3 regions of the Nocardia sp. NPDC055053 genome follow, and region 2 is predicted to be linked to each of the others. Evidence: riboswitches for the same ligand, from Rfam matches in the RefSeq annotation. Region 2 holds a riboswitch; each other region holds the start of a gene.

What was found. Region 2 has a riboswitch for S-adenosylmethionine ahead of ACWF82_RS26810 (bifunctional o-acetylhomoserine/o-acetylserine sulfhydrylase). Riboswitches for the same ligand answer to the same signal wherever they lie in the genome.
Region 1: it holds a riboswitch for S-adenosylmethionine, as region 2 does, so the genes downstream of both, ACWF82_RS26195 (ABC transporter substrate-binding protein) here and ACWF82_RS26810 (bifunctional o-acetylhomoserine/o-acetylserine sulfhydrylase) in region 2, are expected to answer to the same signal.
Region 3: it holds a riboswitch for S-adenosylmethionine, as region 2 does, so the genes downstream of both, ACWF82_RS29905 (AfsA-related hotdog domain-containing protein) here and ACWF82_RS26810 (bifunctional o-acetylhomoserine/o-acetylserine sulfhydrylase) in region 2, are expected to answer to the same signal.

The regions. Positions count from the first base shown of each region.
Region 1 is NZ_JBSGVD010000031.1:6,451-9,393, reverse strand. Features, by position in the region: gene ACWF82_RS26200 (ABC transporter permease) at 1-290, opposite strand, end outside; gene ACWF82_RS26195 (ABC transporter substrate-binding protein) at 293-1,912, opposite strand; SAM riboswitch class I at 1,928-2,021, opposite strand; gene ACWF82_RS26190 (hypothetical protein) at 2,234-2,932, shown strand.
Region 2 is NZ_JBSGVD010000032.1:56,816-59,758, forward strand. Features, by position in the region: gene ACWF82_RS26800 (MFS transporter) at 1-380, opposite strand, end outside; gene ACWF82_RS26805 (TetR family transcriptional regulator) at 514-1,254, shown strand; SAM riboswitch class IV at 1,318-1,428, shown strand; gene ACWF82_RS26810 (bifunctional o-acetylhomoserine/o-acetylserine sulfhydrylase) at 1,509-2,825, shown strand; gene metX (homoserine O-acetyltransferase MetX) at 2,822-2,943, shown strand, end outside.
Region 3 is NZ_JBSGVD010000042.1:30,794-33,736, reverse strand. Features, by position in the region: gene ACWF82_RS29920 (SMP-30/gluconolactonase/LRE family protein) at 1-589, opposite strand, end outside; gene ACWF82_RS29915 (MarR family winged helix-turn-helix transcriptional regulator) at 704-1,153, shown strand; gene ACWF82_RS29910 (SRPBCC family protein) at 1,214-1,669, opposite strand; SAM riboswitch class IV at 1,812-1,928, shown strand; gene ACWF82_RS29905 (AfsA-related hotdog domain-containing protein) at 1,943-2,719, shown strand; gene ACWF82_RS29900 (HAD family hydrolase) at 2,716-2,943, shown strand, end outside.

The DNA of each region.
Region 1 (2,943 bases), on a different contig from region 2:
CCGAGCGCCTCGGTGACCGGCTGACCGGTGTTGATGGACCGCCCGAGGTCACCGGTGACCGCATTGCCGAGCGCGGTCACATACTGCTCCCACAGCGGCTTGTCCAGGCCGTAGCGAGCCTGCAGTTCCGCGATCGCCGCCTTGTCGACAACCGTGCCGGGCCCACCGCCGTCGGCGGCCATCGACACCGGATCCGCGGGCAGCAGGTAGAGCACGACGAAGGAGATCGTGAACGCCGCCCACAACACCCAGATCGCCTGCAGCACCCGGGAACCCACATATCGGCTCATGATCAGCGCCCGCTCAGCCAGGTGTCGAAGAACTGCAGCCGGGCCGAGGCCTCGAACTTCAGATCCTGGGTACCCGCGGCCGCGCCGATCGCCTGCGACAGCTCGACGGTGGGGATGTAGAGGCCGTTGTCGAGGATCTGCTGCTGCGCGGTCTTGATCAACGCGGCACGGGCCGCCGGATCGTTGGATGCCAGCTGCTTGTCCAGGGTCTCGTCCAGGGCCGGAATCGGCCCGCGCGCGTTGAGGTTGCGCCCCGTGACGGAGAAGGACGTGCGCAGAATGTCGCCGTCGGCTCGCGTGGAGTTGCCGTAGGTGGAGTCGTAGTCCTTGGAGTTCATCTTGGCGGTCCACTCCGGCAGCGACACCAGGTCCAGTGTCAGGTCGACGCCCACCTGGCGAAGCTGCTGCTGCACCAGCTCCAGGATCGCCTGGTTGCCCGCGAACACCTGGCTGAACGTCACCGAGAAGCTCAGTCGCTCACCGTTCTTCGTCCGGATGCCGTCGGCGCCGGGAACCCAGCCTGCCTGGTCGAGGATCGACTTCGCCTTGGCCGGGTCGTTGGGCAGCTGTGCCGAGAGATCCGCGTAGGCGGGTGTCGCCGAGGCCAGGGTCGAGGTCGCGACCTTGAACTGCGGGCCGAGCACGGTGTCGACGAGCTGCTTGCGGTCCAGCGCGGGCAGCAGCGCCTGGCGCACCGCGGGGTCGCGCAGCGGACCACGAGTCACGTTGGGGTGCAGGCCGAACGGCGTGCCGGGGTTGGACGTGGACAGCACCTGGCCGCCGACCGCCTCGATCTGCGGCGCGTCCTGGGGCAGCGCGTCACTGATCGCGTCGAGCTGGCCGGAGACGAGACTGCCGGTGCGCACCCCGGATTCGGGGACGACGGTGAATTCGATCCGGTCCAGGTACGCCTCGCCCTCATGTCCGAATACCGCCGAGCCCCAGCGATATCCGGCCCGCTTCGCCAGCGTCACCGAGACGTCCTGCTTGTAGCCGGCGTAGGTGAACGGCCCGCTGCCGATATTGTCGCCCGCGCACCTGGCCTCGGCCGGTTTGCCATTGGTCGCCTTGGCCAGGATGCCGAGCTGCGGCGTAGACGAGGCCTGCAGGAACTGGGCGTTGGGCTGGCTGAATTCCACTCGGGCGGTGAGCTTGTCGACCGCGGTCGTACCGACGTAGTTGGTGAGGTAACTCGAGCCGAGCGGCGCCTTCGCGCCACCGAGCTTCACGACCGCGTCGAAGGTGTCGCGCACCGAGTCCGCGGTGAGCGGGGTGCCGTCGCTGAAGGTGACGCCGTCGGCGAGCGTGAACGTGAACACCTTCGCGTCGGAGCTGACCTCCCAGCTCGTGGCCAGCCACGGCGTGATCGCGCCGGTCTTCGGGTCCTGGTCGGTGAGCGAGTCGACGATCTGACGAGCGACGTAGATGGACTGGTTCGAGCCCGCCTGCGCCGGATCTGAGCACGACGGCGCCTGTGACAGGCCGTACCGCAGCGTGCCGCCCGGCTGCGGCGGACCGGCCTGCCCACCCGAGCCTGCGCTGTCGCTACCGCACGCGACCACGGAGGTGGCGACGGCGAGGACGCCGGCGACGGCGGCGAGACGATGACGGGGACCGATCACGGGGTGCACTTTCTTCCTCCATCGAACCCGGCGGAAGCACCCACACCCGGGAGCGGGCGGGTTGCTGCGACGTCATCGAGCCAGGTCTCTCGGTCGCTCTGGATGGGTACGACCGGCCGCAGGGGCCGGTACCGAATCAGCATGTGGCACTGCCGGGATCCTTCACAACGGTAAGGATCAGCGTGAGCGCAGAGCTTGGAACCAGCGGCGTACTCGGGCACACTGTGCGACGCGCCGACGGCTCGGTGTCATCTCACCTGCGCGGATTGCGTCCGGTACGGGAGTAGCGTCGGATTTCTTCGCGTCCATGAGGAGTACGCCGTGACCGAGCCGCGTCGTTTCACCACACCGACCACGCTGGCGGCCTGTGCCGCCGCGCTGCTACTGGCCGCGCCCACCGCGGCGGCGGCGCCCGAGGTAACCAGGGATGCGCCGGCGGCGCAGGCGGCAGGTCCCGGCGACCTGCTCGGCGCGTATCAGACCGTCGTCGACACCCTCGAAGCGCTCGGCGTCCAGCCGTTCCTGTATCCGACGGTCGCCGCGAACTGCGCCGGTGACGACCTCGGCCTCGTTCCCGCCGTCGCGGGTGCGGTCCCCGGCCCGTGGCCGTCGAACACCGTCCAGATCCCCGGCCTCGACCTCACCGCCGTGAAATCCGGCCAGACGATGTTCACCTTCCTGCCCTACGGCCTGTCGCCGGACACCGCCACCACCAAGACCTCCGGCATGCAGGTGGCCTGGCTCAACATCAGCACCGGCCGCGGCGGCCTGGCCTCGATGGGCTCGATCACCGACATCGTCCGCGCGACGGTCCCGCCCGAGGTACCCGTCGAACTGCGCCCCCTCGCCGAAACCGCCATCCGCGACTTCCTGTTCACCGCCATCCCTGTCGGCGGCGTGCGCGCGGTCCCGGTCGACACCGGCCACGGCACCGTTCTGGCCGCCGTCTTCGGTACCACCGACAACGCGGGCCGCTCCTGCTTCTTCTTCCCGACCGTCGGCATCACCGAGGTCCCTTAGCGTCGCGGTCT
Region 2 (2,943 bases):
GCGAGCAGCGCCGCGAACGCGCCCTGCAAGCCGCGCCCGAGGAACAGCTGCAGCCCGTCCTGGGCGAGCCCGGCCAGCGCCGACGCGGCGGCGAAGCCGACCAGGCCGATCAGGAAGATGCGCCTGCGGCCGAGGTAGTCGGCCATCCGCCCGCCGAGCAGCAGCAGGCCGCCGAAGATCAGGGTGTAGGCGGTGAGCGCCCACTGTTTGTCGCCCTCGCTGATGCCGAGGTCTTTCTGGGCGAACGGGAGCGCGATCGTGACGACGGTGGCGTCGAGGATCACCATCAACTGCGCGGAGGCGAGGACGGCCAGCGCCCACCATCGCATCGAACTCTGTTGTGTCTCAGTTGGTTTCGCGTCTATGTCGATGCCGGTCACCACGGACTCCTAGTCACTCGAAGGCTGGCTCAATCCTGGCACCACGAGACAATTGGCGTCAAGAGCAAAATGTCTGACTGCGCCATTTGGCGCGATTGGACAGACAAATCGAGCCGGACGGTAATCTGGAGGGATGCTGGACTCGACCACTCCGATCAGCGCGGACCGGGCGACCGAACCGGCAGGCCTGACCACGGCCGGCCGCGCGCCGACGGGCCTGCGCGAACGCAAGAAGATCCAGACCAAGGCGGCGATCGTCGAGGTCGGGCTGAACCTGTGCGACTCGCAGGGCTTCGACGCGACCACGGTCGAGCAGATCGCCGCGGGCGCCGACGTCTCCCCGCGCACGGTCAACCGCTACTTCCCGATGAAGGAAGACATCGTGCTCGCCCCGATCGACGACTTCGGGGTCACCGTCGCCGCCGCGCTCGGCGAGCAACCGCGCACCGGCAACGAACTCGGGGCGCTGTGCGGCGCCTATCTGCAGGTCATCGACGCCGAGGCCGACGCCGACGGCATCCGGTTCCTGCGCCAGTTCCTGCAGATGCAGCGGATCATGCGAACCAGCCAGGCCGTGAACGCCCGCGCGCTCGAATACGCGGAGAAGAAGAACGTCGCGGTCTGCACGCAACTCGCCGAGCGGATGGCGACCACGCCGGACGACTTCTCGGTCCGGATGGTCGCGGGCACCTGGCAGATGCTGTGTCACCTGTCGCTGGCCGCCATCGAGGACGAGCTGCTCGGCTCGACACCGGAAGCCGCCGCCGGGGTGACCAGGAGCGCCGTCCTGCGCGCCTACCACGAACTTCGCCGCGTCTGCGGCGCACCGGCCGACCGCGACACGCCAGGGGTCGGCACACCGGCGGCGGAGTGATCCAGGCGACGAAACCGGGGGAAGTTTCCGCGCTGACCCGATGGCCGGTTAACATGACGGCAAGGTCATGAGTACCAGCGCCAAGCCCCGGCTCGCTGGTCGGCAACCCTCCAGCTGCGGTGGGGTGCTCCGGGTGATGACCGGGCTCTCGAAGGTCGAGAGCAAGCGCGCATCGCAGGAGGCCCCCATGTGTTGTTGTCCGTCGATCCGACCCAGCTGACGCGAGACACCGGCAAACAATCCTGGAGCATTTCATGACCGACTCTGCCCTGCCCGAGAACTGGTCCTTCGAGACCAAGCAGATCCACGCGGGCCAGGCACCCGACGCGAGCACCAACGCGCGGGCACTGCCGATCTACCAGACCACCTCCTACACCTTCCGCGACACCGACCACGCCGCCGCGCTGTTCGGTCTCGCCGAACCGGGCAACATCTACACCCGGATCATGAACCCAACCCAGGACGCGGTCGAGCAGCGCATCGCCGCGCTCGAGGGTGGCGTCGCGGCGCTGCTGCTGGCCTCGGGCCAGGCCGCCGAGACCTACGCGATCCTGAACCTGGCCAGTGCCGGTGACCACATCGTGTCGAGCCCGCACCTCTACGGCGGCACGTACAACCTGTTCCACTACTCGCTGCCCAAGCTCGGCATCGAGGTCTCCTTCGTCGAGGATCCCGACGACCTGGCGCAGTGGCAGGCCGCCATCCGGCCCAACACCAAGGCCTTCTACGGCGAGACCATCGCCAACCCGAGCAGCGCCGTGTTCGACATCCCCGGCATCGCCGAGGTGGCGCACAAGGCGGGCATCCCGCTGATCGTCGACAACACCGTCGCGACTCCGTACCTGATCCAGCCGCTGGCCCACGGCGCCGACATCGTCGTGCACTCGGCCACGAAGTACCTGGGCGGGCACGGCGCCGCGGTCGCGGGCGCGATCGTCGACGGTGGCACCTTCGACTGGACCGTGCGCGACGCCGACGGCAACGCGCGCTTCCCCGGTTTCACCGAGCCCGATCCCAGCTACCACGGCGCGGTGTTCGCCGACCTGGGCGCGCCCGCCTTCGCGCTGAAGGCCCGCGTGCAGCTGCTGCGCGATCTGGGTGCGGCGGTGTCGCCGTTCAACGCGTTCCTCATCGCCCAGGGCATCGAGACGCTGAGCCTGCGGGTCGAACGGCACGTGTCCAATGCCGAGGCCGTGGCGAAGTTCGTCGCCGAGCAGCCGGGCGTCGAGGCCGTGTACTACGCGGGTCTGGAGACCTCGCCCTGGTACGCGCGGGCCAAGCAGCTCGCGCCCAAGGGCGCGGGCGCGATCGTCGCGTTCGAGCTGCGCGGCGGTGTCGACGCGGGCAAGAAGTTCGTGGACGCGTTAAGCCTGCACAGCCATGTCGCTAACATCGGTGATGTGCGTTCTCTCGTGATTCACCCGGCATCGACCACGCACTCGCAGTTGACGCCCGAAGAGCAACTGGCCTCCGGCGTCACTCCGGGGCTGGTCCGGCTCGCCGTCGGCATCGAGGGAATCGACGACATCCTGGCCGATCTGCGCGCGGGTTTCGCGGCGGCGACGACGTGACTGTGAGCACCGAATCGCCGATCGCCCGTCCCGCAACCGGTGTGGCCCTGCTGCCACCGCCGGACGGGCGACTCGGCGTGGTCGCCATCGGGGACGTGTCGCTGGAGAACGGCGCCGT
Region 3 (2,943 bases), on a different contig from region 2:
TGCCCGCCTGATCGGCGACGATCCCGTTCAGCTCGAAGGTCTTCGCATCGCGCGGTCCGAGCACCGGGCTCAGGTCGTAGGCGACCCCCAATTCACCATGGCCCGAGGCCATCTGGTCTGGAGTGACCCGATAGACGACATTGCGGACACTGTCGGTCAGATAGCCGCTCCCGTCGGCACCGAAGTCGAGATCGTTGACGAAACGCGGCGCGGCGCCCGGCACGTCGAACCGGGCCAGCAGCGCGCGGGAACCGGTGTCGTACACCGCGACTCCCACGCCCGAATCGATCACCCACAGCCTGCCGTCCCGGTCGACCCGCACTCCGTTGGCCGTCTTGCGGCCGTCCGCGCCCGCGGGCAGGAACACCTCCGCGCGCTCGGCGCCCGCGGCCGCCCGGTAGACCGTGCCGTCGGCGAACGAGCCGACATAGCTGTCGCCGGAGCGAGCGTCCAGTGCGATGCCCTCGGGATACACGGCATCGCCGGGCAGCTCGAAGGCGGTGCTCAACGCCGGCGCGGTGTCGGTTCCGCACGACGTAGCGGACAGGCAGGCGACGGCCAGTGCGATGGTGGCGCTGGTCCTGATCATGATGAAGCCTCTCAGTGATGTAATGCCAGACATCAAGTGATGGGCAGAAATGTAGATTAGAGCTCTAATGATCGTCAAGGGCATTACATGATGACGGACGGATACCATGCACGCATGACGTCCATGCCCGCCGCCGAGAGGCTCGGCACGTATATCAAGCGCGCCGAGCAGTCCCTGATCGCGGCGAAGACCGCCGCGCTGAAGCCGGCCGGGCTGACCGTCCCGCAGTACAGCGCCCTGCTACACCTCGCGGAGAACCCCGGCATCTCCGCCGCCGCGCTGGCCCGGCTGGCTGGGGTCACGCCACCGACCATGAACACCGTCCTGACCAACCTCCAGGACCGTGGCCTGGTCGAGCGCACGCCGCACGAATGGCACAAGAACGTGCTCGAGACCCGGCTGACCGAGGCGGGCCGCGAGGTGACCGCCGCGGGTGACGTGCGCGCGGTCGCCGTGGAACGCGATCTCGCGGCGCGGTTCACCGCCGAGGAACTGGCGACCGTGACGGCGCTGCTCACGCGGACGGCGGAGGCGCTCGACGAGATCCGCGCAGACCTGCCCTGACAGTCCGGCAACGCCGAGAGCCCGCCGGATCATCCGGCGGGCTCTCGGGGTTTGTGCAGGTCAGCGCTCTGCGACAGCCTTGACCTTGCTGAGGGTTTCGTTCATGCCCGCGACCAGGTCGGCCTCGAACTTCTCCTCACCACCGAGGGCGACCTTGATCGTCCCGCGCAGCCACGCCGGCACGCCCTTGACGGGGTCGACGGTGCGGGTTTCGACAACGCGGGTGCCGGTGGCGGTCGGCTGGAGCTCGTAGCGCCACACCGTGCGGTTCTCGTTCATCCGGAACGCGAAGGACTTGCTTGGCTCGTAGCTCACGATGCGCGAGGTGGTCGGGTACACCTTCCAGCCGACCTTGTTCAGATTGACGGTGTAGGCGCCGTCGCGGACCCCACCGACGGCGATCATCTTCAGCGTGGTCGGGCTGAGCTCGGGCATGCGGCGCAGGTCGGCCAGGATCGACCACACCTTCTCCGGCGCTGCGGCGATGTCGATGCTGGCTTCGAGATTGTTCGGCAACGGTGCCTCCGGTGGGTGTGACGGACTGTCACGCACAGCATAGGCATCGTCGACCAGGGGATCTTCCGCCCGTGGTCGGATTTTTCGCAACCTGGTCGCAACACTGTTCAAAAGTTCTGCGCCCGAATAATTTTCGTTCGACGGTCACGAGTTCCAGCTTCGAGCCCCGGCTTGCTGGGCGGCAACCCTCCATCGGGGGCGGGGTGCTCCGGGTGACGACCGGATGGCGGGGAGTTCCCACCCGCCATAAGCGTCCTTCTGGAGGTTCTATCCATGTCTGTTGTCCAACTCGACTCCGCCACCCGTGCCCCGGAAACGGTGGCGACCACCTTCGTCGTGGTCGCCGACCGGTTTCTCGGAATCTCCGCGGACGACCGGGTGCACACCGTGTCGGGACTCGTCGCCCTGTTGCGCGGCGGCCGTCTCACCGATCGGGAGTTGACGGTGCACCTGGGGCAGGGCATCACCCGGCACGATCTCGATTACCTCGAGCATGTCGCGCAGACCGCCGGGGCCCGGCTGCGGGTGGTCGGCGAGATCGCCGAACCGGCCCGCCGCCATCACGTGCACAAGTACCAGCATTCCAATGTGCTGTTGGCCGGGCTGACCAGGGAGAACGAGAACGTCTTCCGCGCCGACCTGCGCCTCGACAGCGACAACGAACTGCTGCTCGACCATCAGACCGGTGAGCACGTGCAGGGCATCGTGGTGATCGAGGCGGTGCGCCAGCTGTTCCTGGCCGCGTTCGAACTCGAATACGGCGTGCGCAGGCCGCAGGAGCACTTCTACATCGTGTGGAACAACGTGGACCTGCGGTTCACCTCGTTCCTGTTCCCGCTGCCCGCGACCCTGCACGCCCGGCTCACGCCGGTCTCGGTGGACGATCCCGGCAAGCTGCAGTTCGTCATCGAGACCGAGGTGCGTCAATTCGGCAAGACCGTGGCCGGCTCGCGCATCGAGTTCACCGCGCTGCCCAACGACCGCATCGCGCAGATCGAGCGAGCCAAGGCGGCCAAGGCGGTCACCGCGCACCTGGCGGAGTCGGCATGAGCGTGGCGTTCTTCGATGTCGACGAAACGTTGATCACCGTCAAGAGCATGTTCGCGTTCCTGCGGCACTGGCTCACCGAGCGCGGTGACGACGGCAGCGAGTACGCGCGCATCACCGGCGAGATCAAACAGCTGGCGGCAGCGGGCACTCCGCGCGAGGAGATCAACCGCCACTACTACCGGATCTATCGCGGAGTCGAGTACGCCGCGCTCGATGAGTCGGGG